One region of the Variovorax sp. OK605 genome, then DNA from elsewhere that is predicted to be linked to it. Evidence: predicted binding sites of a transcription regulator. Region 1 holds the regulator's gene; each other region holds the start of a gene.
The links. Region 1 encodes LexA, which represses DNA repair genes until DNA is damaged. Its sites were predicted from a motif close to ACTGTATNNNNATACAGT; they were not measured.
Positions count from the first base shown of each region.

Region 1 (7,467 bases):
GGCCCAGCGCGCCGGCGGCCAGGCGCTGGGCGGTGATCACGCTCGGGCGAAAGCGCGGTTCCTCGAAGTACTGGTGGTAGATCGACTCCATCACCGGGTGCGACACGTCGAGCGCGGTCAGGTCCAGCAGCTCGAACGGGCCGAGGCGAAAGCCCGCCTGGTCCTTCAGGATGCGGTCGATGGTCGCGAAGTCGGCCACGCCTTCACCGACGATGCGCAGTGCTTCGGTGCCGTAGCCGCGGCCCGCGTGGTTGACGATGAAGCCGGGCGTGTCTTGTGCCTGCACGGCGCTGTGGCCCATCTGCGTGGCATAGCCTGCGAGCTGCTTGCAGACTTCGGGCGCGGTCTTGAAGCCCGCGACCACCTCGACCACCTTCATCAGCGGCACGGGGTTGAAGAAGTGGAAACCCGCGAAGCGCTCGGGGCGCTTCAGGCCCGCGGCAATGGCCGTGACCGAGAGCGAAGAGGTGTTGGTGACCAGCGTGGCGGTCTCGCCCACCACGCCTTCGAGCTCGCGGAACAGCTTGCGCTTGACCTCGAGGTCTTCGAGCACCGCCTCGACCACCAGGTCGCAGCCGGCGAGCGCTTGCATCGAGTCGACGGCCTTCACGCGGGCGACGTAGGCGTCGCGCGCGGCGGCGTCGATCTTGTTCTTTTCGAGCAGCTTGTTCCATTGGGCGGCGAGGGTTTCGCGGCCGCGCTCGGCGGCGCCCGCGAAGCTGTCGAGCAGCAGCACTTCGCTGCCTGCCTGGGCCGCGATCTGCGCGATGCCGCGACCCATGGCGCCGGCGCCGACGACGCCGATTCGGGTGTAGTTCACTGTCATTTGCTGGAGGGTTTCAATGGTTGAGTGGTATCCGGGGCCTGCCGTGCAGGCGTTGATGCGGGGGCCGCGAAGTGTGCTGCCGAAGGCTCCGATTTTGCAGTCCCGCGCGGGTGGGGCGTGACGGGTTTTACGCGGGGGCGGTTTTGGGCCGTCGCAGACCGGGAGAAAGCGATCAGGCCGGGCGGCCGCTGCGGTCGATGGCCACGCTGAGCGCCATGGCGGCCAGCAGCACCACGAAGCCGACCCAGCTCATCCAGGCGCCCGCGTCGTTGGCCAGCAGCCAGCCGCCGAGCGCCGCGCCCACGGCCTGGCCCGTGTAGATGCCCGAGCTGTTCAGTGCCACCGAGCCCGGCGCCAAGGTGGGCGCAAGGCCCACCAGGCGGGCCTGCTGCGCCGAATTGGTGGCGAAGCAGCCCAACCCCCAAGGCACCATCACCACGGCCAGCCAGGCGAGCGTGGAGGCCAGCGGCCACAGCAGCAGGCTCAGCGTGATCAGCGCGCTGGTCACGAGCACCATGCGCCCGGCGCCCACGCGGTCGATGAAACGGCTGACCAGCATGTTGCCGGCCAGGCCGAAGAGGCCGAACAGCGCCCAGATCACGCTCAGCATGGTCGCGTCCGCGCCGTAGCCCTGCTTGAGGATCGGGCCCAGATAGCTCGACAGCACGAACTGGCCGGTGCCCTGCAGCGCCGTGACCGTGACGATGCCCATCAGCACCGGGCTGCGCAGCACGCGCGACCATGCGGCGGCGGTCAGCGCTGCGGGGCGGATGGCGTTCGGCAAGGTGAGCCAGATCGATGTCGCGCTCGCGACACTCAAGGCCGCAATCACCATGAAGGCCATGCGCCAGCCCAGGTGGCCGCCGATCAGCGCACCGATGGGCAGGCCCAGCACCGACGCGATCGACCAGCCGAGAAAGACGAAGGTGACCGCGCGCCCGCGCTGCTCGGGTGGCACCAGCAGGCCGGCGCAGGCGGCCGCCTGGGGCGTGAAGATGGCCGGCGCAATGACCGTGAGCATGCGGATGGGGAGCAGGGCGCCGAAGCTCGGCATCAGCGCCGCCAGCGCATGACCGGCGGCATACCAGAGCATGGTGAGCGCCAGCAGCCGGCGGCGGTCCCAGCCCGCGACCGCGGCGGCCAGCAGCGGCGCGCCGATGCACATCACCGCGGCGGCGGCCGTGATCAACTGGCCCGAGGTGGCCACGCTGATCGCCAGCGAGGTGCTGATTTCATTGAGCGTGCCGGGCACCACCATCACGCCCGTGCCGATCACGAAATTGCCCGCGAGCAGCGCCCAGAGCGCGCGTTGCGACGCGCGCCGTGGCGCAGCCCCGTTCACCGACGGACCTGCAGCGCGCCGGGATTCACGATGTTGGTGGGGTTGCCGTTGATGTAGCTCACGACGTTGTCGAAGGCCTGGCCGAAGTAGCTCTCGTAGCTTTCCTGCTCGACGTAGCCGATGTGCGGCGTGCAGATGCAGTTCTCCAGGCGCAGCAGCGCGTGGCCCTGCAGCGGCGGCTCGCTCTCGAACACGTCGATGGCCGCCAGGCCCGGACGGCCGCGGTTCAGTGCGGCCAGCAGCGCGTCGGCCTCGACCAGCTCGGCGCGCGAGGTGTTCACGAAGAGCGCGGTCGGCTTCATGCGCGAGAGGTCTTCGAGCGTGATGAGGCCGTTGGTCTCGTCGTTGAGCCGCAGGTGCACCGACAGCACGTCGGCGGCGGCAAAGAATTCGTGGCGGTTCTGCGCCACCTGGAAGCCGTCGGAACGCGCCTTGGCGCAGCTGGCTTCACGGCCCCAGATCACGACCTGCATGCCGAAGGCCTGCCCGTAGCGCGCCACGAGCTGGCCGATGCGGCCGTAGCCCCAGATGCACAGCGTCTTGCCCTTGAGCACCGAGCCCAGCCCGAAGTTGGGCGGCATCGACGCCGACTTGAGTCCCGACTGCTGCCACGCACCGTGCTTGAGGTTGCTGATGTACTGCGGCAACCGGCGCATGGCGGCCATGATGAGCGCCCACGTGAGCTCGGCGGGCGCCTGCGGCGAACCCGAGCCCTCGGCCACCGCCACGCCGCGTTCGGTACAGGCCGTGACGTCGATGTGGCCGCCGACACGGCCGGTTTGCGAGATGAGCTTGAGCTTGGGCAGCTTTTCGATGAGCTGGCGCGAGATCTGGGTGCGCTCGCGAATCAGCACGATCACGTCGGCGTCCTTGAGACGAACCGACAGTTGCCCGATGCCTTTCACCGTGTTGGTGTAGACCTTGGCCGCGTACGCGTCCAGCTTGGCGGCGCAGCGCAGTTTGCGCACGGCGTCCTGGTAATCGTCGAGGATCACAATGTTCATGGCGTGCCATTGTGCCTCGCAGCATTGGAATGTCGTGCCAGTGAACGTTTGGATACCCACCCCCGAGGCCCTGTCCAGGCGGCCTTGGGGGCTTTTTGCCTCAGTGCAGGCGCGTCGAGCGGTGGGCCGTGGTCATCATCTCGGCGGCCTCGATCGCGGCCAGCCGCTCGAGCTCGGCGCACACGTCGGCCATGCGGCCGGAGATCACGACGCGGTCGCTGCGCTGCTGGCCCTTGCCGTCGACCACGCGCACCACGCGCAGCGGGCGAGCGGGTACAGCGGCTGCCGCCGCTGGCGTTGCGGCGCCACCCGAGCGCGCACTGCAGGCCGGCCGCACGGCCACGTAGCGCAGGCCGGCCGAGGTGTCGTTGTGGTCGAGGTGGTCCCTGTCGTGGGGCCGGCGCGCCGGAATGAGGCGGTTGGCCAGCGATTGCAGCGGCGACCAGAAATCAGCGATGGCGAGGAGGGCGATTCCCATGTGAACTCCAAAAAAGTATGAGGTTGAACACAGGCAGGATTTCTTGAATCGGCCTCGACAGGGTGATGGCGACTCCGCGCCATACGCCCGCCACCTGTCTGGGCCGGATGAGTTGCTGCCGCAGCAGGCCGCCGGGGCCTACATCAGCATCGTGTTGCGAATGAGGCCGACCGCGAGGCCTTCGATTTCGAAGGGCTCGCCGGGCTGCACGATGATGGTCGGGTAGTCGGGGTTTTCGGCGTGCAGCTCGATGACCTGCTTGTTGCGCTTCAGGCGCTTGACGGTCACCTCGTCGCCCAGCCGCGCGACCACGATCTGGCCGTTGCGTGCTTCCTTGGTGGCTTGCACCGCGAGCAGGTCGCCGTCCATGATGCCGGCGTCGCGCATCGACATGCCGCGCACCTTGAGCAGGTAGTCGGGCTGGCGCTGGAACAGCGTGTTCTCGACGTAGTAGGTCTGGTCGACGTGCTCCTGCGCCAGGATCGGCGAGCCGGCTGCGACGCGGCCGATGAGCGGCAGCGCCAGTTGGGCCATGCCCGGCAGCGAGAGCGAGAACTGGCCGCCCTCGCGGTGGCGCGTTTCGTTGAGCGAACGCAGGGCGTCACCCTTCAGGCGAATGCCGCGCGAGGTGCCGCTGACGAGTTCGATGACGCCCTTGCGCGCCAGCGCCTGCAGGTGTTCTTCGGCGGCGTTGGCCGACTTGAACCCGAGCTCGTTGGCGATTTCGGCGCGCGTGGGCGGCGCACCGGTGCGTGCGATGGCGCTCTGGATCAAGTCCAGGATCTGCTGCTGGCGGGCTGTAAGCTTCACGGCGAACTGCATATGTGGTTCCTTGCGGCACTGGCTAGATATCCAGTACCTGTATTTTTAACCAGTTTTTAAAAGTTGACAAGTGATGGTCAATTCCTTTTCGTCCGATGTGCGCCGCGTGGTAGTGCTGGGCACCGGCGGCACCATCGCCGGCAAGGCCGCGAGCAGCGGCGACAACATCGGCTACACGGCCGGCCAGGTGGACGTGGCCGACCTGCTGGGCGGCATCGATGCGCCGGCGGGCGTGACCCTGGTGGCGGAGCAGGTGGCGCAGGTCGACAGCAAGGACATGTCCTTCGAGATCTGGCGCACGTTGGCGCTGCGCTGCGCGCACTGGCTGGCGCAGGCCGACGTGGCGGGCGTGGTGATCACGCACGGCACCGACACGCTGGAGGAGACCGCGTTCTTCCTGCACTCGGTGCTGGCCGCGGCAAAGCCCGTGGTGCTGACCTGCGCGATGCGCCCCGCCACCGCCCTGGCGCCCGACGGGCCGCAGAACGTCAGGGACGCCGTCAGCGTCGCTGCTGCCGAGGGCGCGCGCGGCGTGACGGCGGTGTGCGCGGGCACCGTGCACAGCGGCGTGGACATCCAGAAGGTGCACACCTACCAGCTCGATGCCTTCGCGTCGGGCGATTCGGGGCCGGTGGGCTATGTGGAAGAGGGGGAGGTGCGCCTCGTGCGGGCGTGGCCCGAGTCCGCCGTATCGCAAGGATCGAGGATCTTCGAGGCGGGCACCGTGCAGTGGCCGCGCGTCGAGATCGTCATGAGTCACGCCGGTGCGAGCGGGGCCGTGGTAGAGGCGCTCATGCAACCGGGTGGGGGTGATGCAGAGCCGCTGCAGGGGCTGGTGCTCGCGGCAACCGGCAACGGCACGGTGCACCATGCGCTGGAAGCGGCTGCGCTGAAGGCGCAGGACGCGGGTGTCGCGGTGGTTCGCGCGACCCGCTGCGCCAACGGACGCATCCTGCCGAAAGCCGGCGATGCGCTGCGCGATGCAGGCGCGCTGACGCCCGTGAAGGCGCGTATCGCGCTGATGCTCGAATTGCTGAAGTGAAGCTGGACGCCGCCCTGCACCGAGGGCGGCCGTAGATCAGCTGCTCAGCGCGGCCAGCGCACGCTGCGTGATTTCGTCGACCGTGCCCACGCCCTTGATGGCGCGGTATTTGGGCGCGGCGGCCGGGTCGGTGTTGGCCCAGGCCGAGTAGTAGTCCACCAGCGGACGCGTCTGCTGGCTGTACACGTCCAGCCGCTTGCGCACGGTTTCTTCCTTGTCGTCTTCGCGCTGGATCAGCTCTTCGCCCGTGACGTCGTCCTTGCCTTCCACCTTGGGCGGATTGAACTTGACGTGGTACGTGCGGCCCGAAGCCGGGTGCGAGCGGCGGCCGCTCATGCGTTCGATGATGTCGCCGAAGGGCACGTCGATCTCGAGCACGTAGTCGAGCTTGACGCCCGCGGCCTTCATGGCATCCGCCTGCGGAATGGTGCGGGGGAAACCGTCGAACAGGAAGCCGCTGGCGCAGTCTGCCTGCGCGATGCGTTCCTTCACGAGATTGATGATCAGGTCGTCGCTGACCAGTGCGCCCGCATCCATGACGGCCTTGGCTTGCAGCCCCAGCGGCGTGCCGGCCTTGACGGCGGCGCGCAGCATGTCGCCGGTCGAGATTTGCGGGATGCTGTATTTCTGGCAGATGAAGGCCGCTTGCGTGCCTTTGCCCGCCCCGGGCGCGCCCAGCAAAATTAGTCTCATGGTGTCCTCGGACGGTTCTTAGATTTTGTGTCGCACCAAGCGTCGGCCCGAGGGCAGGGCTAGGCGGAGTTGCTTCGAGGATAGCACGCGTGCCCGCGGGGAAATCTCCGCAGTTTCAGCAGGCATGGCGGCCGCCTCAGGGCTTGGAACCGGCCGCGAAGACCGCGCGCACGCGCGCCAGGTCTTCGGGCGTGTCGATGCCCGGTCCGGGTGCGACATGGCTCACATGCACCGCGATGCGGTGCCCGTGCCACAGCGCGCGCAGCTGTTCGAGCGCTTCGGTCGCCTCGACGGGCGCCGGCGGCAGCGAAGGAAACCTGCGCACGAAGCCCGCGCGGTAGCCGTAGATGCCGATGTGGCGCAGTGGCGCCGGGCTGGGCAGTGCAACGGGCGCGGCACCGTTGGCCGAGCCGTCGCGCCACCAGGGAATGGGTGCGCGGCTGAAGTACATGGCGTTGCCTTGTGCGTCGAGCACGGCCTTCACCACGTTCGGGTTCATGAAGTCGCCGACCGAATCGATCTCGTGCGCCGCGGTGCTCATCGCGGCTCCCGCATGCGTGGCCAGCGTGGTCGCCACGGCGTCGATCAGGGCGGGGTCGATCAGCGGCTCGTCGCCCTGGACGTTGACCACGATGTCGTCGCCGTCCAGGCCCAGTTGCTCGCAGGCTTCGGCCAGCCGGTCGGTGCCGCTCGCATGGTCCTGGCGGGTGAGGATGGCCTCGACGCCATGCGCCTGGCATGCTGAAACGATGGAAGCATCGTCGCCGGCCACGACCACGCGCGTTGCGCCGGACTCGCTGGCGCGTTGCGCCACGCGCACCACCATGGGCACGCCGGCGATATCGGCCAGGGGTTTGTTGGGAAGCCGTGTCGACGCCAGGCGCGCCGGCACCAGAACGGTGAAGTTCACAGCCCGAGCTCTTCGTCGGACAGCGTGCGCGCCTCGTTTTCGAGCAGCACCGGAATGCCGTCGCGCACGGGGTAGGCGAGGCGCGCGCTGCGCGAACAGAGCTCCTGCTTTTCGGGGTTCCAGGTCAGCGGACCCTTGGTGACGGGGCAGACGAGCAGTTCAAGCAGCTTGGTATCCATCGAGCGATGATAACTTTGCGTCGAGCGCGCTGAAGAACTCCACGCAGGGCATGAACTCGAGCGGCACGGCCAGCGCGTCGGGCGCCTTGCGCCACAGCTTCACGGCGTCTTTTTCGGTGCACAGCAGCGGTTGTTCCGCGCTGCCGGGGCGTTGCCAGTTCTCGAAATCGC
Region 1 is NZ_FOWL01000008.1:435,557-443,023, forward strand. It holds gene BM013_RS22855 (3-hydroxyacyl-CoA dehydrogenase) at 1-826, opposite strand, end outside; gene BM013_RS22860 (MFS transporter) at 999-2,168, opposite strand; gene BM013_RS22865 (D-2-hydroxyacid dehydrogenase family protein) at 2,165-3,172, opposite strand; gene BM013_RS22870 (hypothetical protein) at 3,273-3,650, opposite strand; gene lexA (transcriptional repressor LexA) at 3,789-4,472, opposite strand; gene BM013_RS22880 (asparaginase) at 4,546-5,514, shown strand; gene adk (adenylate kinase) at 5,551-6,207, opposite strand; gene kdsB (3-deoxy-manno-octulosonate cytidylyltransferase) at 6,344-7,117, opposite strand; gene BM013_RS22895 (Trm112 family protein) at 7,114-7,296, opposite strand; gene lpxK (tetraacyldisaccharide 4'-kinase) at 7,277-7,467, opposite strand, start outside.

Region 2 (7,467 bases), 350 kb from region 1:
GGGCGAGGTGCTGGCGCGGCAGGCGTCGCGCGAACGCCAGCGCCGCCGCCTGCTGCGCGGCGCGCTCGGCATTGGCGGGGTCTCGGCGGGGGCGGCGCTGCTGGCCGAGCGCCACCTGCCGCTGTCCCAGCTGAGTGCCGACCTGCGCACCGGCACCGGCGAGCGGCGCGACTTCACGCTGGCCGACGGCAGCCGGCTCACGCTGGATGCGCGCTCGGCCGCCGACGTCGACTTTCGCGCCGGGCACCGCACCGTCACGCTGCGCCAGGGCGCCCTCGTGGCGCAGGCCGCGCCCATGCGGAGCACGGGCAACGCGAGCGGCGTGCCTTTCATCGTGCGCACCGCGCACGGCACGCTGCGCGCGCTGGGCACCCGCTTCGTGGTGCGCCAGGGCGAGGCGCGCAGCCATGTCGGCATGCTGGAGCACAGCGTCGAGATCCGCACGGCGCAGGGGCAGACGCAGACGCTGCCCGAAGGCTTCAGCGCCAGCTTCGGCCCGGAAGGCATCGTGCGGTCCGACGAATCGCCCGCGGCCACCGCGGCCTGGCAGCACGGCATGCTGGAGGCGCACGACCAGACGCTGGGCGAGGTGGTGCAGGCACTGCGCGCCTACCGCGCGGGCTTCATCCGCGTGAGCCCCGAAGCCGCGGCGCTGCGCGTGTACGGCTCCTATGCGCTGGACGACACGCACCGTGCGCTGACCGCGCTGGGCGAGACGCTGCCCATCAGCGTGCGCACCTTCCAGGGCCACTGGCTGGTGGTCATCGAGCGCCTGTAGGGCGGCGCAGCGAGAGACGCGGCAGCGGCCGCGCGCAACGGAGCCGAAAAAAGGTTGAACACTTTTTTCAGCTCGAACGACAAGTCTCGGGACCCCTTCGACATTCCGCCTTTTCCCGAGGACTTCATGCCCGCACTTTTCCCTTCGCGCCCCTGCCTGATGGCGCTGGCCGTGGCCGCCCTGGCGTGCCACCTGCATGCCCACGCCCAGGCGCCGGCACCCATGGCCGCCGCCGACGGCACGGCCCACGTGTACGACCTGCCTGCCCAGCCGCTGGGCAGCGCGCTCGCGCGCATCGCGGGCACCAGCAACCAGCAGATCAGCATCGACGCCAACCTGGTGCGCGGGTTGAGCGCGCCGGCCGTGCGCGGCAGCCTGACGGCGGCGCAGGCCACGCGCGCCGCGCTCGCGGGCAGCGGGCTGGAGCTGGTGCGCACGGACAGCGGCAACTGGTCGGTGCGCCGCGCCGCCGAGGCGCGCCCGGCCTCCGAACCCGCACCTGCCGCCGCCGTTCCCCTGGCGGAAGTGCTGGTGACGGCCCAGGCCGAGCCCAGCGCCGTGTCCGAAGGCACGGGCTCCTATGCGGCCCATGCCACCACCCTGGGCAAGCAGGAGCAGCGCCTGCGCGACATTGCGCAGTCGATGTCGGTGCTGACCCGCCAGCAACTGGACGACCGCAACATCACCAGCCTGAACGACGCCATGCGCACCGTTACCGGCATCTCGGTGGAGACCTCGAGCACCGGCGGCAACCATGGCAACTTCTATTCGCGCGGCTACGCGATGGACACGGTGCAGATCGACGGCGTGTCCACGCCCGCGAGCACCGGCAACGACCTGTCGACCGGCTTCGGCCTGGCGGTCTACGACCGCGTCGAGGTGCTGCGCGGACCCGCCGGCCTGTTCCAGGGCGCGGGCGATCCGGGCGGCACCATCAACCTGGTGCGCAAGCGCGCGCAGAAGGACTTTGCGGCGCGCTACGAACTCTCGGCCGGCTCGTGGGACCAGTACGAGGCGCAGGTCGACGTCACCGGGCCGCTCAGCGAATCGGGCAGGGTGCGCGGGCGCATCGTGGCAGCCTACCAGGACAAGCACTCCTTCGTCGACTACGTGAACTCGCGCAAGCCGCTGCTGTACGCCACGGTGGATGTCGACGTCGGCCCCGACACCACGCTCACGGGCGGCATCACCTACCAGCAGTACAAGGGGCGCCCGGCCTTCGGCCTGCCGGCGTACACCGACGGTACCTTCCTGGATGTGCGGCGCTCGACCAACCTCGACCCCGCCTGGAACCACATCACCGAGGAGGTGAAGGAGTACTTCGGCGAGGTCGACCACCGCCTGGCCAACGGCGGGCGCGCCAAGCTGAGCCTGGTGTACCGCGAGCAGGACGAGCCGGCGCGCAAGTTCGGCTGGTCGGACTGCTCGGTCGATCCGCTCACGGGCGACAGCTGCCTGGTCAGCTGGGCCTACCGCAGCCACTGGAAGACCTACGGCGCCGACGCGTTCGTCACCACGCCCTTCGAGGCCTTCGGTCGCACGCACCAGCTCACCGTGGGCGGCGACTACCGCAACATCCGCAAGGTGTTCCAGTACGGCGGTGGCGACGGCGCGTACATCAACGCCTACCAGCCCGACAACAACGTGCCCGAGCCCGGCTACACCTTCGCCAACGGCAACGACAGCCGCACCATCCAGTACGGCGCCTATGCCCGCGCCAACCTGAAGGCGAGCGACCGCCTGGCGGTGGTGCTCGGCGGGCGCCTGAGCTGGTGGGAGAACACGGCGCACAACCGCAACGCCTACTTCAACCAGTTCACAGACACCCGCTCGAAGGTGGACCACAAGTTCACGCCGTTCGCGGGCCTGGTGTACGAGCTGACGGACGCCGTGTCAGCCTATGCGAGCTACTCGAGCATCTTCTCGCCGCAGACCGCGACCGACGTGGCCGGCCAAACGCTGCGCCCGCGCACCGGCAAGCAGGCCGAGGTGGGCCTGAAGGCCGAGCTGTTCGACAAGCAGGCCAACGCCCACGTGGCGCTGTTCCGCATGGAGGACGTGAACCGCGCCATGACCGACCCCGACAACCTGCTGTTCTCCATCGCGGCCGGCAAGATGCGCACCGAGGGCCTGGAGGCGGAGATCACCGGGCGCATCAGGCCCGGCTGGGACCTGAGCGCGGGCTATGCCTACACGCGCACGAAGACGCTGGAAGGCACCGACGAGCAGAAGCAGCAGCTCTACACCTACATCGCGCCGCGCCACACGCTGAACCTGTGGACCCGGTACCGCTTTGCCGCCGGTTCGCCGCTGGAAGGCTTCAGCGTGGGCGGGGGCCTGCGCAGCTTGAGCAGCACCTACCGGCTGACGGGCGACGTGAAGTTCGAGCAGAAGCCCTACACCGTGGCCGCGCTGCAGGTGGGCTACCGCTTCAACCCGAAGCTGGAGGCCACGCTGACCGTGAACAACCTGTTCGACAAGGTCTACTACCAGCGGGTCTGGGCGGCCTTCGGCTCGAACTTCTACGGCGAACCCCGCAGCGTGATGCTGACCCTGCGCGGAAAGTTCTGAGGGTTTCGCTGGCCCGGCGCCCGTCGCCGGGCCGATCCGAAGGCGTTGGGGGGCTTGGGTTGCGCTGCTGAAAATACTGTATAAAAATACAGTTAACAGTTGCACCATGGGCCTCCCTTTCCTCGACTCCTTTTCCGCTGCCGCGGGCCGCGGCGTCTGGCATGCCGACGAGCTCGGCCTGGCCGACGCGCAGGTCGTCGCCACCGGCCACGCCGCGCTCGACGCGCAGCTGCCGGGCGGCGGCTGGCCGGTGGGCGCCATGACGGAGCTGCTGCAGGCCGCGCCCGAAGCCCATGTCTGGCGGCTTTTGCTGCCCGGGCTGGCGCAGGCGGTGCAGGCGCGCGGCGGGCCGGTGGTGCTGGTCGGCGCGCCTTACGAGCCTTGCGGCGCGTCGCTGGCGGCGCAGGGGTTGCCGGTGGATTCGCTGATGTGGGTCAAGAGCGAGGCGCCGGCCGCGCGCCTGTGGGCCTGCGAGCAGGCGCTGCGCTGCGCGGACGTGGCCGCCGTCGTGGCCTGGCTGCCGCAGGCGAGGGTGGCCGAGCTGCGGCGGCTGCAGCTGGCGGCCGCGCAGCACGAGCTGATGCTGTTCGTGTGCCGGCCCGAATCGGTGGCGCTGTCGGCGTCGCCCGCGCGCTTGCGCCTGCGCGCCGAGCGCTGCGAGGCCGACGCGTCGCAGATCGAGCTGCACATCCTCAAGCGCCGCGGGCCGCCGCTGGCCGCGCCGGTGATGCTGCCGGCGCGCAACGAGCGCATGGCCGCGCTGCTGGCCGCCGCCCGGCTGCGCCGCAAGCTGCGCCTGCAGCAGCAGGGCACGGTGCTCGAAAGCGAGACCACGCACGCTGCCAAGGTGGTGCGCATCGATGCGTGGAAAGGAGGGAGCCAGGATGCACTGGATCGCCTTGCGGTGGTTGCTTGACGCCGACACGCCCACGACGGAAGACAGCCTGACCCTGCCCACGCCCGAAGCGCTGGGCTGGTGGGCGCTGCACTACACGCCCCACGTCGCCTGGCAGGACGAGGCGCTGATGCTCGAGGTTTCGGCCTGCGAGCGCCTGTGGGGCGGGCGGCTGCAGCTCATGCGCCAGCTGCTGGCCGACAACCCCGCGAGCGACGTGCGCATGGTGGGCGCGCAAGGCGCCACCAGCCTGATCGCGCTGGCGCGGCTGCGCCTGTTCGTGCGCCAGGAGCAGCGCCCGAAGGACCTGCCCGCCGGCCTGCCGCTGGACACGCTGAGCGCCGCGCGCACGCACCTCGACCTGCTCGCGCGGCTGGGCTGCCGCACCTGGGGCGACGTGGCGGCGCTGCCGCGCGGCGGCCTCACGCGGCGCTTTGGCGCGGAACTGCGCGCGGCGCTCGACGCCGCCTGGGGCCTGCGCCCCGAAAGCCACGCCTGGCTCACGCTGCCCGAGGTGTTCGAGCAGAAGCTCGAACTGCCCGCGCTGGCCGAGACCGGGCCCGAGCTCATGTGGTCGGCCAACCGGCTGCTGTCGGCCCTGCAGATCTGGCTGCGCGGGCGGCAGCGCGGCGCGCGCGCGCTCGAGTTGCAATGGACGCTCGACCTCAAGCGCTTCAACGGCGTGAACCTGCCGCCGCACCAGCAGGTCACCGTGCGCACGGCCGAGCCCACGCAGGACATGGCGCACCTGCGCCGCCTGCTGTCCGAAAAGCTCGCCCTCGCCACGCTGGCCGCGCCCGCCAGCTGGCTGAAGCTGCGCACGCTCGAAACCGATCCGTGGGCCGGCGCCAGCACCAGCTTCCTGCCCGAAGACAACCGCAAGGGCGACAAGCTGCACGAGATGGTCGAGCGGCTCAGCGTGCGGCTGGGCGCGCAGCAGGTGCTGGTGCCGTCGGCGCAGGCCGACCACCGGCCGGAGCGCAAGCAGGCGTGGCGGCCCGCGCTGCACAAGGAGACGGTGCCCGACAAGGCCCGCAAGGAGGCGCAGGCTGTGGCCTCGCAACCCGACGCCATCTACCCGCCGTGGCTGCTGCCCGAGCCGCTGCTGCTCGAGATGGACGGCGAGCGCCCCTGCTACCGCGGCCCGCTGAGCAGGCTGATCGGGCCGCAGCGCGTCGAGGCCGGCTGGTGGGGCGACAAGGAAGAGGGCGGCCAGCCGGCCATGCGCGACTACTACGTGGCCGAAAGCCCCGAGGCCGGGCTGGTGTGGATCTTTCGCGAGCGGCCTTCGGCGCGCTTTTCTTCGGGCGAGGTGCGCTGGTACCTGCAGGGGTTCTATGCCTGAGCTCAGCGACAAGCAGGAACGCAAGCGCCAGCTCGCCAAGGTGCATGCGTTGCCGTTGCCGATGCGCAAGAAGCTCGCGCGCATGTTGCCGGACTATGCGGAGCTGCACTGCCTCACCAACTTCAGTTTCCAGCGCGGCGCGTCGACGCCGGAAGAAATGGTCGAGCGTGCCTACCAGCTCGGCTACGAGGCGCTGGCCATCACCGACGAATGCTCGGTGGCGGGCATCGTGCGGGCGCATGTGGCCTTGCGCGACCTGCCCGCGAAGATGGACGAATACGAGCGCGAGCACCCTGAGGAGCCGAAGATTCCGCGGAACCCCGACTTCCGCCTGCTGTTCGGCAGCGAATTCCATTTCGAACGCTTCAAGCTCGTGGTGATCGCGAACGACACCGAAGGCTGGGGCAACCTGTGCGAGTTCATCACCGCCGCGCGCACCACCGAGCTGCCCAAGGGCGAATACCGCGTGAGCTGGGAGGGCAGCGGCGTGGCCTCGCTGCAGCGCTGCCAGGTGCTTTTCGTGCCGAACCGCAACCCGGGCGGCGCGGTGGACACGGCCACGCTGCACGAAGACCTGGCCGCCGCCAAGGCGCTGTATGCGGACAACCTGTGGCTCGCGGTGGAGCTGTTCAACGAGCTCGACGACGACCTCTGGTTCGTCACACTGATGCAGGCCGGCGAGCAGGCCGGCGTTGCGCTGGTGGCGGCCGGCGACGTGCGCATGCACGCGCGCTCGTGCAAGCCGCTGCACGACGTGCTCACGGCCGTTCGCGAAGGCAAGACGGTGGCCGACTGCGGCTTCGCGCTGCAGTCGAATGCCGAGCGGCACCTGCGCCCGCGCATGCGGCTGGCCGAGCTGTACCTGGCCGACATGCTGATCAACACGCTGGTCGTGGCCGAGCGGTGCAGGTTCGACCCCGGGGTGATCCGCGAGAACTACAAGTACCCGCTCGAGACCGTGGGCAATCACGAGACGCCGGCGCAGACACTGGCGCGCAAGACGTGGGAAGGCGCGCAGGGCCGATACCCGCAGGGTGTTCCCGGCAAGGTGCGCGAGCAAGTCCAGAAAGAGCTCAACCTGATCGTCGAACTCGAATACGAGATGTTCTTCCTCACGGTGGAGAACATCGTCGCATTCGCCAAGTCGCAAGATATTCTTTGCCAGGGGCGCGGCTCGTCGGCCAATTCGGCGGTCTGCTATTGCCTGGGCATCACCGCCATCGACCCCGAGAAGGGCACGCTGCTGTTCGAGCGCTTCCTGAGCCGTTACCGCAAGGAGCCGCCCGACATCGACGTCGACTTCGAGCACCAGCGGCGCGAAGTGGTCATCCAGTACATCTACGAAAGATACGGCCGCGAGCGCGCGGCCATCGCGGCCGTCGTCATCTGCTACCGCTCGCGCAGCGCGTTGCGCGACGTGGGCAAGGCCATTGGCATCGACGAGCGGCTGATCGACGAATTCGCGAAAGACCATTACTGGTTCGACGACACCTTGCTCGGCGAGCAGCTGAACGCCGCGTGCGAGCGCGCCGGCGTGCAGGAAGACGAACTCAAGCTCGTGCAGTGGATCGAGATGACGCAGCGGCTCAAGGGCTTCCCGCGCCACCTGAGCCAGCACGTGGGCGGCTTCGTGCTCACGCACACCAGGCTCACGCGGCTGGTGCCGGTCGAGAAGGCGTCGATGAAAGACCGCTCCGTCATCCAATGGGAGAAGGACGACCTCGAGGCCATGGGCATGCTCAAGGTCGACGTGCTCGCGCTCGGCATGCTCAGCGCGATCCGCCGCGGGCTCGACCACATGAACCGCTGGCGGGGCTCGATGGTGCGGATGCACCAGGTGCCCAGCAACGACCCGAAGGTGTTCGACATGATCTGCGA
Region 2 is NZ_FOWL01000008.1:87,527-94,993, forward strand. It holds gene BM013_RS21270 (FecR family protein) at 1-778, shown strand, start outside; gene BM013_RS21275 (TonB-dependent siderophore receptor) at 905-3,349, shown strand; gene imuA (translesion DNA synthesis-associated protein ImuA) at 3,456-4,265, shown strand; gene BM013_RS21285 (Y-family DNA polymerase) at 4,234-5,589, shown strand; gene BM013_RS21290 (error-prone DNA polymerase) at 5,582-7,467, shown strand, end outside.
Region 2: a site for LexA is predicted at 3,425-3,442, ahead of imuA (translesion DNA synthesis-associated protein ImuA). Genes of this name have one in related genera too.

Region 3 (7,467 bases), on a different contig from region 1:
CCTATGTGCAGGAGCGCATTCCCTCGTGGTACGGCCCCATCAAGGACCCGGTGACCGGCCGCTGGATCACCAGCCACGTCGCCAACCAGGACTTCGTGGTGTGGGTGGGGCAGGGCGCCGTCACCGACCGCACGCGCGAGAAGCTGGGCCAGAGCGACAAGGGCATCGTGATGATGCGCCGCCGCTTCTTCGAGGAGATCGAGGCGATGCAGGCCGACCCGGCGCACGAACCCAAGGGGCTGATCCGCGATGCGCAGAAGAACCGCGACGTGTTCCTGCCGTCAGCCTGCAGAGACGAGATGCTCAACGGCCTGCCGCGCAAGGCGCTGGCCGCGCACCCGTTGCTGGGGCCGTACCTGAAGGACTTCTTCGGGCAGGCGGGGCAGCCTGAGGATGTGCGCGCGGCCTACGAGAAGGCCATCGGCCAGAAGGTGGAGGGTGCGACCTTCTTCAAGGTGCACGGCGCGGGGAGCGAGGAGGGCGTGGAGGGCGAGGAGGTGGAGGGCATCGCGAAGGAAGCCTAGTGCCGGAACATCCGCAGGTCGAGCGCGCTTTCCTCGCCGAGCCACATGGCATGCGCCGTGTGGTCGGCAAAGCCGTCGCCCGTCACGCCGTGCACGAACACGTCGAGCCCGTCGCGGTTGGCCTCGAGCCAGCCGATGACCTGGTCGAACTCGGCGGCGTCGAAGGCGAGCTGGCAGCTCCAGTGCGGATGCGGCCCCACCAGCCGCTCGTGCACGCGGCCGACCACCACCATCAGCTCGTGGCCCGCGCGTTCGCAGAGGGTGCGCGCCTGCGCCACGGTGTCGGGCGCGAAATAGACGTGGGCGTGGTACTGGGCGTAGAGGTTTTCGGGGCGGCGTGGCATGGTGCGCTCATTGTGGCCCCAACCGTGCGGGCAGGTGAAAGCGCCCGCTGTAGCGAAACACATCGCCGAACCAGCGGTGGCGCAGCCGCATCTGCATGGTGAAGCGGTCGGCGTCGCCGGGGTCGGGGCGTTCCTCGACGTAGGCGGTGCCCAGCAACAGGCCCAGCGGCAGCGGAATGCGCAGCCCGGCAATGCGCCACACGTAGCCCAGGTCGCGGAACACCAGCGCGCCGTCTTCGGCGCTCACCGCCAGGCGCATGCCGATGCCCAGGCGCACGTACTCGATCACTTCGGCGCCCTTGCTCGCTTCGTGCTCCATGTGCGAGCGGAAGTGAAAGAGCGGCCTGCCCGGGAAATGAAACACGCGGTCCCAGTACAGGTGCGCGTTGGCCGGGCGGCAGCTGTAGTGCACCTCGATCGGAACGTGGCTGCCGGTGTGCGGCACCAGCGCGCCGAAGAGCCGGCCGAAGGGCATCAGCAGCGTGGCCCAGGGCGCGTGCCAGACCTCGCTCATCACGCCGCGAACGCACACCTGGTCGTCGGAGAACGGCGCCATCGCGTAGTGCCGGCGAACGACCTCGCCGAGGCGCTCCCACGCGGGGCCGAGTGCCTGCTGGAAGACCGGTGGCTGCGTCATCCGGCGACCGTGGCCGTGGCCGGGGCTTCGCTGCGCGCCTTGTAGAAGCGCAGGATGTTCTCCGAGCCGTTGCCGAGCAAGGCCTGCAGCACGCGGTCGGCATACCAGTTGAAGCGCGTGCTCAGGCGCCACGACACGTCGATGCGCAGGTCGGTGCCGCCGTCGCGCGGGGTCAGCGTGTAGGTGGTGTCGCGCAGGTCGAAATACTGGCCGCCGATCATCACGTGGTCGTCCAGCGCCCCCGCGGGAAACGAGTCCGGCGTGAAGCGGTAGCGCCACTTCAGCAGGCGGTTGGGCTGCCAGTCGGTGACGATTTCCTCGAAGTGCACGTTCTTCTGCCACTGCACCTGGCGCACGCGGCCTTCGGGCGTGTCGACCGTCACGCCGGACACCGGCATCGGCACGCCGATGCGGTACGCCCACATGCCGCTGACTTCGCTGGGACGAATGTCGCGCGCCTCGTTCAGCGAGTGCCACACGCGCTCGGCCGGCGCCGCAATGAAGAGCGTGCGCGAGGTGTGGGAAAACCGGTCGGGGTTGGGCAGCTGCGGCTCGATGGCGCCGAGCACCAGCGGCAGCAGCGCGAAGCTGTAGACCGCCTGCCTGGGCCAGTTGGTGATGCGGCACACGATGCCCATCGCCAGGCCGCCGACGCTGCCCATCACCCCGAACAGCGGCACGATGACGATGGCGCAGATGATCCCCTCGATGAACACCGCCAGCGTGCCGATGACGAACAGCGCGGTCGCCACCCACGGCGCCCAGAGGTAGTAGCCCCAGCTGCGCCGCTCGATGCGCTCGGCCATGTACACCGTGACCGCGCCGCATACCGCAGGCACGAAGTACACGAAGGAGCCGAGCATCGCCGAGAAGCGGTGGCCGGGCCCGCCGCTGAAGACGATGCGCAGCACCAGCGCAATGGCCGCGCCCGCCAGGATCGGCCAGAACCAGGCGAAGGGCATGCGGCGCGGGGGCGGCTGGGGTGGTTGGTCCGGACCGCCGTTGAAGCGGGCGAGATCGGCGAACCAGCTTTCCGTCTGTTGCTGTTCTTCGGAGTCGTTGCGCATGGGAACCTCTTCTCCTCGTTGTGTTGTCTTGTTCGCTCAGTCGGCGCGCCGCCGCGCCGTGACCATGCAGTAGTCGAAGTCGCGCCAGAACATGCCCAGCGCGAGCGCGCAGTAGCTGGCCACGATGTGCTTGCGCCGCCACGGGCTGAGCTTGCCGCGCGCCTTCCAGAGTTCGGCCAGCGTGAAGCGCGTGGCCAGCACCGGGATGTGCAGCGCGCTCGGCGCCACGCGCCAGCGCAGCGACTTCACCTCGATGTCCTCGAAGCCGTTGCGCTCGAGCGCGGCCACGAATTCGTCGCGCACCGCCAGCGTGGGCACGGCCCAGCTGTCGGCCCACAGGCGGTGCAGCCACTGGGCCATGCGCCCCGGCGCGCGCCGCAGCAGGAAGCCGTCGACCACCGCCAGGCGCGCGCCGGGCTTGAGCAAGCGCGCGGCCTCGCGGATGAAGTCGCCCTTGTCGGTGCCGCCGGCGTAGCAGGCGCTCTCCACGGCCCAGGCACCGTCGGCCTGCGCGGCGGGCAGGCCGGTGCGCGTGTAGTCGGCTTCGATGTGCGCCATGCGGTCGGCCACGCCGGCGGCTGCGTCGAGCCTGGCGGCGATGCGGTTCTGCACGGCGACGTTGGTCACGGTGATGGCGCAGAGCGACGGGTCGTCGCCGACCAGCGTGCGCGCGGTGGCGCCGGCGCCGCAGCCCAGGTCGAGCACGCAGCGGCGTTGCGTGGCGTCCGCCGGTGCGGTGCCCAGCTGCAGGGCGCGGCCGATCGCGCGGTTCATTTCGACCAGCATGCCTTCGCGCCGCAACGGGTTCAGGCCCGCCCGCCAGAAGCCGAAGTGCATGTTGTAGCTGGGGCTCCAGGCGCTGTAGTCGACCGCGACCTCGGTGAAGTAGTGCTGCGTGTCCCGGGTGGTGATGGGGGCGCCGGCGGGGTTTGTGGCGGCGCCGGTTGCGGTGTGCGGCGCGCTTTCATGCGGCATGCGGAAGTCGGGCTGGAAAACGGTGGGCATGGCTCTTCCCTCGGTTGGTTGTTCTTTGATGCTCACGACGCTTGCTGCGCTCGCAGCGTTCACAGGCGGCACTGGCCGTCGTCGCACGAAGGCGCGACGCGCCCCGCCAGCCTCGCGGCCAGCCAGCGCGGAATGCGGTAGCGGTTGCGCGCCAGCAGCGCGTAGGCGCGATCTGCCAGCGGTGCAACCAGCGGCAGGTCGAGCAGGACGCTGCCGCTCGACAGCCCGACCGCGCTGCGGCACAGGCGGATGGCGGGCACGCCGACGAACACCTCGCCTTGCGCGTCCTTCACATGGATGGCCGCCATCAGCGCGTTGCGCGGGGCCGGGCCGTCGTCGAACGCGGCCGGCGAGCAGTCGACCAGGTGCAGCCGGCTTGCCGCGTCGCGCGACTTCATGTGGCGCATTTCGGCCGCGCAGATCGCGCAGCTGGCGTCGAAATAGATCGTGAGCGGGTAGGCGGGCGAGGCGGCGGCGTTCATGGCGTTCTTGTTTATCGATATTTCTGTCAAAACAGAAACGAAAGGGCAAAAAAAGGAGACTCAGATCATGGGGAGGCTGGCGTGGTGCGCGTCGGGGTCTTCGCCCTTGTCGCTCTTGTCGCCCTTGCCGGCTGGCGCGCCATCGCCGCGCACGAACTTCTGCACGCTCGCGCCCAGCGTCAGCACCTTGTCGAGCGTGCCCGGCGACAGCCGCAGCATTTCGTCGGCCCAGGTGGCGAGCTTTTCCATCAGCTCCATGGTGGAGCGGATGCGGTCCTGCGCGTCGGCCGGTTCCTTCTGGAAGTCGGGGCTGGAGACCAGTTCGCGCAGCACGCGCACGGTGGGGTCGAACTCGCGCTCCTTGCGCTCGCGCACCACGGTGCGAAACAGCTCCCACACGTCGACGCTGGTCTCGAAGTAGTCGCGGCGGTCGCCCAGCGTGTGGGTGACGCGCACGAGGTTCCAGGCCTGCAGTTCCTTCAGGCTGTTGCTGATGTTGGAGCGCGCCACGCCCAGCGTGTCGGACAGCTCTTCGGCGTTCATGGGCTTGCCGTGGGCGAAGAGCAGCGCGTGGATCTGCGAGACGGTGCGGTTCACGCCCCACATGGAGCCCATTTCGCCCCAGTGCAGGACGAACTTGCGTTGAATGTCGGTGAGTTCCATGGCGTCGAGTTTAGGATTTGCGAAATTTCTGTCAATAGAGAAATAGAAAAATCCGTGGACAAGCCAGAGCGACTGGAATACTGTATGCATGAACAGTAAATGCCTTAGCAAAGGACTCGCCATGCCCGCTGCCCAGATCCCCGTCCACGCCATCAAGGGCCGCGGCGCGGCCACGCGGCTGGCGCACCGCTTCTCCAGCGACGAGCGCGCCGCCTACGACGACGGCTGGGGCACGCTCGAGGCAGGCGTGGCCGAGGCCGCCGAGCTGCAGCCGCTCGCGACCGAGGTGCGCTTCGAAGACGTGAAGTCGGTGCTCACCGAGAACGAGTCGTCCGACATCTCCTTCGACCGCTCGCTCAACCCGTACCGGGGCTGCGAGCACGGTTGCATCTATTGTTTCGCGCGCCCGACGCACAGCTACCTCAACCTCTCGCCCGGCCTCGACTTCGAGACCAAGCTGATCGCCAAGCGCAACCTCGTCGAGGTGCTGCGCGCCGAACTCGGCCGCAAGAGCTACCGGCCGAGCTACATCGCCATCGGCACCGCCACCGACTGCTACCAGCCCATCGAGCGCGAGCTGCGCCTCACGCGCTCGGTGATCGAACTGCTGCAGGAAACGCGGCACCCGTTCGCGCTGGTCACCAAGTCGAGCGCCATCGAGCGCGACCTCGACCTGATCGGGCCCATGGCGGCGGACCGCCTGGCCGCCGTGTACGTCACCGTGACCACGCTCGACGGCGAGCTCGCCCGCAAGCTCGAGCCGCGCGCCGCGGCGCCGCACCGGCGGCTGCGCACCATCCGCACGCTCACCGAAGCGGGCGTGCCGGTGGGCGTGAGCGTGGCGCCGCAGATTCCGTTCGTCACCGAAGACATGGAGCAGGTGCTCGAAGCCGCCTGGGAAGCCGGCGCGCGCAGCGCCTTCTACACGGTGGTGCGGCTGCCGTGGGAGGTGGCGCCGCTGTTCAAGGAGTGGCTGGCGTTGCACTACCCGCAGCGCGCCGACCGGATCATGGCGCGCATCCACGAGATGCGCGGCGGCAAGGACTACGACGCCGACTTCGCCACGCGCATGAAGGGCTCGGGCCTGTGGGCCGATCTGATCCACCAGCGCTTCGTGAAGGCCGCGAACCGCATCGGCTACAACCGCGAGCGCATTCCGCTGGACGTCACCGCGTTCCGGCCGCCGGGCGCGGCCGGGCAGGGCAACCTGTTCTAGGCTTTTTCCCGGGCCTGTGCCCGTCAGCCCGTCAGCCTGGTTGCCGGCGCAGGAAGTCGCCCACCATCGCGGTGGTCGCCTTGGGGTTCTCTTCCATGATCCAGTGGCCCGAGTCCGGCACGACGCCTTCGGTCACGTTGCTGGCCGCGGCGCGCATCACGGTGGCCATCATCGGCCCGAACGACTTCTCGCCGCCGAGCGCCAGCACCGGCATCTCGAGCTTGCCTTGCGCCATGAACGCGGTGTTGTCGATCACGTCCTGGTCGAACGCGCCGAACTGCGAGAAGCCCGCGTGCATGTTGCCGGGCCGCGCATACAGGCGCGCGTAGTGCCGCCGCGCGGCCTCGCCGAAGCGCGCGGGCGTGGCGGAGAACTCGTTCCAGAAGCGGTCGAGGTAGATGCGCTCGCGGCCCGCCACCAGCCTTTCCATGTCGGGCCCGCCGAAGCGGAAGTGCCACAGCAGCGGGCTCTTCAGGATCTCTTCCCACGGGCCCACGCCGGGCAACGGCGCGTCGATGGGCACGAAGCTCGTCACGCGGTCGCGGTACTGCGCCGCGAAGGCGTAGCCGACCATGTTGCCGATGTCGTGCGTGACCAGCTGGGTCTTCGCCACGCCGAGCTTGTCGAGCAGCTGGGCGATGTTCTGCCCCTGCGTCTTCTTGTCGAAGCCGCTGGTGGCGCGCGCCGACAGGCCCATGCCGCGCAGGTCGGGCACCACCACCGTGTGGTCGCGCGCCAGGTCGTTCGCCAGCGTGGCCCACATGTCGCCGGTTTCGCCGAAGCCGTGCAGCAGCGTGACGGCCGGGCCGGTGCCGCCCACGCGCACGTGCAGCGTGGTGCCGTCGACGGCGATCTCGCGTGTCTTGAATGCGGGGGAGAAGGCCGGCAGGCCTTGGTGGGTCTGCGCAAGGGCCGTGGTCGCAACCAGTGCCGTGGCCAGCAAGGCCAGAGTCCGTCGTCGCATCGTCGCTCTTTCGTTGAAGGCAGCGTCCGAGGCGAACGCGGGAGGGTGCGCGATGCTACTTGCTTTGCGCCAGGCCCACCATCCCCTGCGCGCGGCAACCGGCGGCCGCGTCGTCGGCCGCGCACCAGTCGCCGCCCAGCGCCTTCACCAGGAACACCGAGGTCAGCAGCCGCTGCCCCTGCAGCTGCGCGGCCTGCCGCTCGACCGTCAGCAGCGACTGCTGCGCGGTGATCACGTCGAGGTAGGTCGAGGCGCCGCCCTCGTAGCGGCTGGTCGCCATGTCGAGCACGCGGCGCGCCGCCGTCACGGCCGACTGCGCCTGCGTGGTCGCGCTGTCCAGCGCCGACAAGCCGGTGATGCCGTCCTCGACTTCCTGCATCGCGCCCAGCACGGTGCGGCGGTAGTTGCCCACGGTGGCGTCGTAGCCGGCCTTGGCGAAGTCGACGTTGGCGCGGATGCGGCCGCCGTCGAACAGCACCTGCGTGGCCGACACGCCCACCGACCACAGCAGGCTGGGGCCGTTGAACAGCGTCTCGATGGTGCGGCTGTCCACGCCCACGGTCGG
Region 3 is NZ_FOWL01000002.1:629,181-636,647, forward strand. It holds gene BM013_RS07335 (aromatic ring-hydroxylating oxygenase subunit alpha) at 1-524, shown strand, start outside; gene BM013_RS07340 (DOPA 4,5-dioxygenase family protein) at 521-868, opposite strand; gene BM013_RS07345 (DUF4166 domain-containing protein) at 876-1,505, opposite strand; gene BM013_RS07350 (SRPBCC family protein) at 1,502-2,572, opposite strand; gene BM013_RS07355 (SAM-dependent methyltransferase) at 2,609-3,577, opposite strand; gene BM013_RS07360 (thiol-disulfide oxidoreductase DCC family protein) at 3,637-4,059, opposite strand; gene BM013_RS07365 (GbsR/MarR family transcriptional regulator) at 4,120-4,722, opposite strand; gene BM013_RS07370 (PA0069 family radical SAM protein) at 4,844-5,938, shown strand; gene BM013_RS07375 (alpha/beta fold hydrolase) at 5,970-6,902, opposite strand; gene BM013_RS07380 (efflux transporter outer membrane subunit) at 6,958-7,467, opposite strand, start outside.
Region 3: a site for LexA is predicted at 4,802-4,819, ahead of BM013_RS07370 (PA0069 family radical SAM protein). Genes of this name have one in related genera too.

Region 4 (7,467 bases), on a different contig from region 1:
TGCTCACGCACCTCAGTTCGGCGTAGTCGGGCAGTTCCATGCGCACTCACTCAGGCGAAGGTGCCGTGCAGGAACCACGCCGTCTCTTCCTTGGCCAGGCGCATCTGGAAGATCCACAGCACGCCCGCGTGTTCGCTCACGGCCACCCAGTAGTCGCGGGCGCTGTGCCGGGTGGTTTCCTGTGCGGGTCGACCTTCGCCCCCTTCGCCTGCTTCGCCTGCTGCGATTTGCGTGGTGCGGTCCCACCAGCCGCCTTCAACCCGGTGCGGGCCCGCGAGCAGCTGCAGCACGCCCTGATACAGCGGCCGATTGTTCTGCGTCGCCAGGCGCAGCGGTTTCGGCAGGATGAAGGTGGGCTGGGGCACGTCGACCATGCAGCGCTTCGCGCGCGGCGCCGGCTCGGGTGCCGGTCGCCAGCGGCACATCCATTCCATCCGGTGGTCCTCGAGGACCACGGGACGCAGCACGCGGTCCGGCCCGAGGCGCGCGGCGATGCGCTCGAGCACCAGGGCCAGGCTTTCGCCCGACTGCCGTGCCTCGGGCAGCATCGAGAAACTCTTCTCCTCCAGTGGCTGCACTTCGGTGGCCAGCAACTCCAGATCGCCCACCGGTGCCAGCAGCTCGACCTTGTCGAGGTGCTCGGCCAGCAGCCGGATCAGGTGTTCCGTGTCGCGCGTGGCCTGCGCGGTGCGCACGGTGAGCTCGCCGCCGTCGCCGGCGGTCTTCGAGCGCATCGCGTCATGGCACCAGCGCAGCGTGAACGCGGTCACGCCCGAGCGCCGGGCCATGAGCCAGCCGGCCATCTGCAGCACCAGACGACGTGCACCGAACAGCATGGCGGGTGCATGCTCGACGCGTGCCATGAGTTCCAGCTTGGCGTGGAAGGTCTCGGGCAGCTGCGCCCACGGGTAGGTCTCGGGGCGCAGGCCGTAGGCCTGGTCCAGCGTCGCCAGCAGCTGCGCATCGAACCGCCGGCTCAAACCTCCCCGCGGCAATGCTCGCACCTGGCCCAACGTCCGGCAGCCCAGCCGGGCCAGCGTCGCCTGGTGCGCGGCGACTTGCGTCAGCGTTTCGAGCGGCAGCGCATCGAGGAGCTGCGCGAGCGGCTTGGCAAATCCATTGGACGCTCCCGCCCGGGCGACGGCCAGCGCGGCCAGGCTCGTCGGCGCCCAGCTCAGCTGCCGCACGCCGAGATCCGTGCACTCCTCGCGCACGCGTTCGACCAGGCGGCGCTTGCCGCCGAACAGGCGCAGGCTCTGCTCGATCTCCATGACGACCGCCGGGCACTGCAGGAGCGCTTCGAGAACAGCGACGCGGGGTGTGAACTGAAGACACCACGTCGCGAGCCCGTCGAGCGCCTCAGTGCGCGGCTGCGGGTCGTCCGGAAGGCTGTCGGGAAGAAGGGCTGCCCACAGCATGGGAGAGCTCTCTGGAAAGATCTTGCGATTTGCGGGCCGCGATCAGGCGGCTCGGGTAGCGAAGGCGCGGCGTCAGGACCGCCTCCAGACCGCCAGGGATGGAGGGCAAGCGCAGCTCGCCTTCGTGCGGCGGGCCCTTGCGCTTGAGCAGGTGGACGTGCAGCTCCCAGTCGACGCCCAGGCGGGCCTGAAGGCGCAGCGGCGCGGCCGAGGCTTCATGTGCGGCAGCCGCCGGCCGGCACAGGATGACGGGGCCGTCGCAGCTCTGGGCGCAGACCTGCAAGCGACGGATCTGCTCCTGGCGGGCCTGTGGCAGCCAACTGACGAGCATGCCCGCGGCGTTGGCCTTGATGAGCTGCTCGGTCGCCCACAGGCGCTCCACTGGCTTGTCCGCGTTGATCCACACCAGTTGGCGCTCATCGAGGCCGAGGTGACGCAGGCCAGGCAGATGCGGGGCCTTCGGCGGGCCGACAACAACAATCTGTTTGCCCTGGGCGACCAATTCGCGCATCGCGGGCGCAAGCAGCCGCCACTCGAGTACCGAAGGCTGGACCTGCAAAACCTCCGTCAGCGACTGGCACGGCCAGCCGTTTCCGGGCAGTTCGGCATCCAAGGCCTCGAAGCCGGTGCCCAGCGTGGTCGTGACCGGCGAGCCGAGCGCGTCGCCGCGCCAGATCGCCGATTCCACGGCGTGCGGGAGCGGGACAGGCCGGCGGTGCGGGCCGGTGGGCGGCGGGGGGGATTGGGGGGGCGGTGGCGTGTTTTCGCCATCAGCCCATGACAGGGAGATGGCCATTTCGGCTCCAATTACTGTATGGATGTACAGTATCTCTGTGCCTTCGGGCTTGAGCAAGAAGGTTTACAAATTTTCGTCCGCTGCCGGGCTCTGGGCGGCTCACGCTCTAACAAGAGCCCATCAGTCAGCGGCCCCGCACACGACACCGCCATGGATCACGACATACCCACCGACATCTGGATTTTTTACTGCGCACGGCGGTTGAAGATGCACTGGCGCACGGTCGATCCTGTGCAACTCGAGGAGTTGGCCGCGGACCTTGCCCGGGAGCCGCAACTTCGTCAGCTGTCACCGCAGGCTGCGGCGGCACAGTGGCTGGAGCCCATTCTGATATCGCGCGAGTAGCCCCAATTCGGGAGACACGCCGCCGTCGCCCTACGCAAACCTGGGAGCTTCAACCATCTTCAAACTGATTTATAAGTCGCTTTCGATACACGCGTTTTTTGCGAAGCCTGAAGACTCGAGGTTCTAGAGAACTGTTTGCCCGCCACCGTGGGCATCTCATCACGGGAGTTGTCGCATGTGCTATTCCGCCCAGATCCGAGCCGACTACAAACGGTTCTTCCGCTTGTTCGGCGGTGTGCTCACCTTGCGCGCCTTTGCCGAGCTCTACTACGAGCGTCAGGGCAACCCGAAGATCAAGATCCCCAAGGCGATGGACGCGGCCTTCGAGACTCCAGAGAACGAAGAGGAGCGCGAGATCAAGGGGCTGATCGACGCCTTCAATACTGAGCAGGCCCTGAAGCTCGAGCAAGACATCTTTGCGCAGCGCAGGCGCCTGGCCGATGCCGAACGTAAGCTTCAGGTCAAGACCACGAAGAAGGCCACCGACGACGTCCGAATCGCCACGGCCAAAGTCGAATGGGGGCTGGGAAAGCTGGCAGACCTCAGACGCACGCAGCCCGAGCCGCGCGACGCGAGGATCTTTCCGGGCGTGTATGCGCCCGTGATGATCTGGGAGAACGGGCATCGTGTGGTCAAGCCGATGCGCTACCACTGCCGACCGGCCGGCAAGCCTGAGAAATTCGATGTCCTCTACCCGGGCACCTACAACGCTCGGCGCGACAACCTGGAAGGCTTCTGGCGGGGCCAGTTCGGCGTGACGCATGGGATCCTCGTGATCAATGCTTTCTACGAGCATGTCGACCGCGATGGCAAGGACACCATCCTCGAGTTCATGCCAAGGCCCGCGCAGGACATGTGGCTCGCGTGCCTGTGGTCCAGATGGACCGCGCCTGGCCAGCCCGACCTGCTCTCGTTCGCCCTCATCATGGACGAGCCGCCGGACGAAATTCGCGCAGCCGGGCATGACCGCTGCCCCATTCCGCTCAAGCCCGAAAACATCGACGCGTGGTTGAGGCCGGACATGGGAAATCCGGACGTGCAGTACGCTCTCCTCGATGACCGCGCGCGACCGTACTACGAGCACCGGCTCGCAGCTTGACCGCACCTCTTTGCGATGGGCAGTTTCGGTGGCCCTTTCTCACCCCTGCCAGCAGCACCCGCCGCACCAGCGACCACAGCAGAGCCCGCGCCCGCCGCGCCCACCTACAACTTGGGCGGCAGCGTCACCGGTCTGATCGGCGCCGGACTGGTGCTGCAAAAACAACGCCGGTGACGACTTGGCCATCGCGGCCAACGGCAGCTTCAGCTCCGCGCTCCCCAGCGTCGCGAACTACGCGGTCACGGTCAAGAACCAGGCCGAGATCCCAACCTGGGCCTGCACCGCCAGCAACGGCGCTGGCACGGTTGCCAACGGGGCCGTCGCCAACGAGGCCGTGGCCAACGTGCGGCGACCTGTGCCGCCCGCACCCCACTTTGCCTATTCGCAAGATTACGTCGGAAACCCCCTGCTGGCCTACACCATCGATCCAGCACCGGCGCCTTGAGCCCGAGGGCCACGCCGCCTGGCGTCGCGGGACAACCCAACAGTCCGTGGTCATGTCCAAGTAGTCGTCAGCCGTGAGAAGTCGAACGCCTGCGCTTTCGGAAAAACTGTGCTCAGTCGCTGAACGGTTGCTGTTGGCCGGTCCGGCCAGACGCCATAGTCGCACGTGCGTGGCGAAGTCGAACGGTCGATGCAACACACTAAGAGACTGCGTAGGCAATAGTGTTGCGACTAAATACGTTCGCCGGTGTGTCGCCTCATCCGTGAGGACGACGAGGGACTGCCCTTGCTCACTGTATAGCTGCGCCGGGTGGACGCCTGACAGCGTCGTTGCCGGCGGGTTTCGGGATGCCAAGCAAGCGGCGCAGGAGGAACACTGCGCGCGGCAGCGCGATGAGTCGTGCTGTGGATGACTCTTGGCCGCTTCGATCTTGGGCCAATCGAAATGATTAACTGTCCGACGTCCACGCTTACCCAAACGACATGGATTGCGCGCCGCCCAAGTCCACAGAAGTGGCATTCATGACCTCGGCTACGAGCTACAAAGCGAGGAATTCGACGAGTCGGCCTCCTCGATTGAGGGCAAACAGGCATGCACGAACGCGCCTAGAACCGATCCTGTTGATGGCACGCTGAAGTTGCATTTCTACGCTGGTTCGCAGTTCTTTACTCCTGTCGAGCGAACGACAGATATTTTGCAACGGGCGAGTTTTCCGGCAGCACATAGACAACGCCTGGTCGGTTGCCGAACACCGGCTTCACGTACGCATCGTAGAAGTCGGCGGGCACGTTGATGCAACCGTAGGAGATACGGTTGTCCAATGCCGACGGACTGGCCAATCGCTCGAGCCGCCGCTCGGACTTCTTTGTGGCCCGAACCCTGTGCATCGAAACAGCGGCGTCGTAATCGATCCAGACGATGTCTTCCCCTCCGGTATTGATACCGGGCTCTGTCACGAATCGACCCGCCGGTGTGGTCCGTTCCGTGGGTCGAATTTGAGCCATCGGACGCGTCCCGATCCCTTTCACCGAATCATCTCCCTGCGCCAACCCGAGGAGCACCGGCGAAGACGCTTGCAACCGCCCCATCGCATCGAACAGGTACAGACGAGCCCTGGTCTTGTCGACGATGGCAAAGCCTGCGCCCTTGTTGTCCCGCGCCTCGACTGCGTCGCGCGCAATGCGCCGCGCGAGGTGATCCGACTCAGAGGCGGAAGGATGCTGCGCCCAACTGCACACGGGCGCAAGCATCAATACCGCGATCCAATATCCGGCGTACCGAACCACGATCAGTTGCGATCCGCTCGCGCCGGCCGCATGGGACGGGTTGTGTTCGATGCCGCCATCGACGTGTCGTTGCTGCTACCGGTGTTCATGCTTGGCGCGGCAGGCGCAGTACCGCCGGCCGTGTTGTTCTGCGGCGTGGTTCCAGTGGTGCCCATCGGGCCGCCAGCGGGGCTTTGTTGCCCGGCAGCGGTTGCGGGATTGGCCGGGGCAGTGGTCGGCGGATTGCCTTGGGCGAAGGCCGCGCTGGCGATTGCAAGTGTGCCGGCGGCAAGAAGCAGTGAATGGTGTTTCATGAGCGAGTCTCCAGTTGGTTGGGAACATGCGCCGATCCGGGGACCGACGAGTGCAGACTAGGCAGCGCCATGTCACCGCAAGTCAGTGCTCAACCGACCCCCATGTAGGAGGCCGCGATGCGGGCGGGACACCTCTTGAAGACGTACCCGATGGGGCGGCAAACAGAGCTTGGCTCGGTGGGCAAAATCGCACCCCGGTGGATCGCGAACTAAATGCGAAGCTCCGACAGGTCGTATCCGGTGCACTTCGCGTGCGTCGCCGCCACGCGCGTCTTGGAGCAAAAAGCGGCGCTTGCCTACACGAGGTCGCATTCGGCGAGTGATGCTCGAATCACCGGAGAAGCCGTGGTCACGAAGAAGCGTTGACCACGCCGCGCCGACACAGGCGGATCCATCTGGCAAGCGATACACCCGAACGACACCTCCAGCCGACACCTCCAGTCGTGACCACCATGCAGCCTCAAGACGCAACGCCATCGCCGCTCGACACCGGGGAACCGGCCGCGGCCGATGCCACCTTTACCGCCAACGCGCGCGAGGGTGTCTCCCTCAATGTGGTTCTGACCGGCGCATCCAGCGGCATTGGCCGTGCCACGGCGTTGGCATTCGCCGCGCAGGGCGCTTCGCTCGTCCTTGCATCGCGTCATCGCGAAAACCTGCAGGCAGTGGCGCAGGCCTGCGAAGAAGCTGGAGGGCGGGCCATGGTCGTTCCCACCGACGTGACCGACGCCGGTGCCGTCCAAGCCCTTGCCGATGCCGCCGTCTCGCATCTCGGGCATGTGGACCTGTGGATCAATAACGTCGGTGTCGGTGCAGTCGGCCTGTTCGACGAAACGCCGATGGAAGCCCATCGCCGCGTGATCGAGGCGAACCTGCTCGGCCACATGCACGGCGCCTACGCGATCCTGCCGCACTTCAAGTCGCGCGGGCATGGCACGCTGGTCAACATGATTTCGCTGGGCGGCTGGGTGCCAGCGCCTTACGCCACCGCCTATACGGCCAGCAAATTCGGCCTGCGCGGCTTCTCGGAATCGCTGCGCGCCGAACTCGCTGACCAGCCGCAAATTCACGTGTGCGAGGTATACCCGACCTTTGTCGACACCCCCGGCATGTCGCACGGCGCGAACTACAGCGGCGGGCAACTACGACCGCCTCCCCCCGTGGTCGATCCGCGCACCGTGGCCAGTGCGCTCGTGTCGCTTGCCACCCGTCCACGCCCCAGCACCTACATCGGCGCGCCCGCGCGGCCGGGCATCCTGGCCCACGCACTGGCACCAAACCTCGTGGTGCGCACCATGAAATGGCTCACTGACAAGTCGCTGCAGCGCGCCCGGCCGGCGGCACGCTCTGACGGCAACCTGTTCGAGCCCTCTCGCGGCGCCGCCATCGACGGCGGGTTCCGATCCACCTCGGCGATCAATCCCGCCGCCGTGGCAATCGGTGCGGCAGCGGCCGGCCTCGGCGCACTCGCGCTGGCCGGTGCCTGGGCAAGGCGGCGCCAGCGTCGTGGCGCGTGAAACCCTGCTGTTCACCTCACCTCACCTCACAAAGGAGCTTCGATATGTCTTCGCGCGAATCGAACAAAGGTTCTTTTGCCATCGTGACAGGAGCTTCTTCGGGCATCGGTCTCGAGTTGGCGCGTTGCTGCGCGACGTCGGGCTTCGATCTTCTGATTGCGGCGGACGAGCCGGAGATCGAGGCCGCAGCCCAGGTGTTGCGCCGCGAGAATGTGCAAGTCAAAGCGCTCCAGGTCGACCTGTCGACGATGGAAGGTGTGGACCGTCT
Region 4 is NZ_FOWL01000021.1:51,421-58,887, reverse strand. It holds gene BM013_RS35145 (error-prone DNA polymerase) at 1-40, opposite strand, end outside; gene BM013_RS35140 (Y-family DNA polymerase) at 51-1,418, opposite strand; gene imuA (translesion DNA synthesis-associated protein ImuA) at 1,360-2,106, opposite strand; gene BM013_RS35130 (hypothetical protein) at 2,365-2,559, shown strand; gene BM013_RS35125 (SOS response-associated peptidase family protein) at 2,735-3,658, shown strand; gene BM013_RS35120 (hypothetical protein) at 3,837-4,103, shown strand; gene BM013_RS35115 (L,D-transpeptidase) at 4,769-5,353, opposite strand; gene BM013_RS35110 (proteophosphoglycan ppg4) at 5,392-5,682, opposite strand; gene BM013_RS35105 (SDR family oxidoreductase) at 6,135-7,199, shown strand; gene BM013_RS35100 (SDR family NAD(P)-dependent oxidoreductase) at 7,244-7,467, shown strand, end outside.
Region 4: a site for LexA is predicted at 2,228-2,245, ahead of imuA (translesion DNA synthesis-associated protein ImuA). Genes of this name have one in related genera too.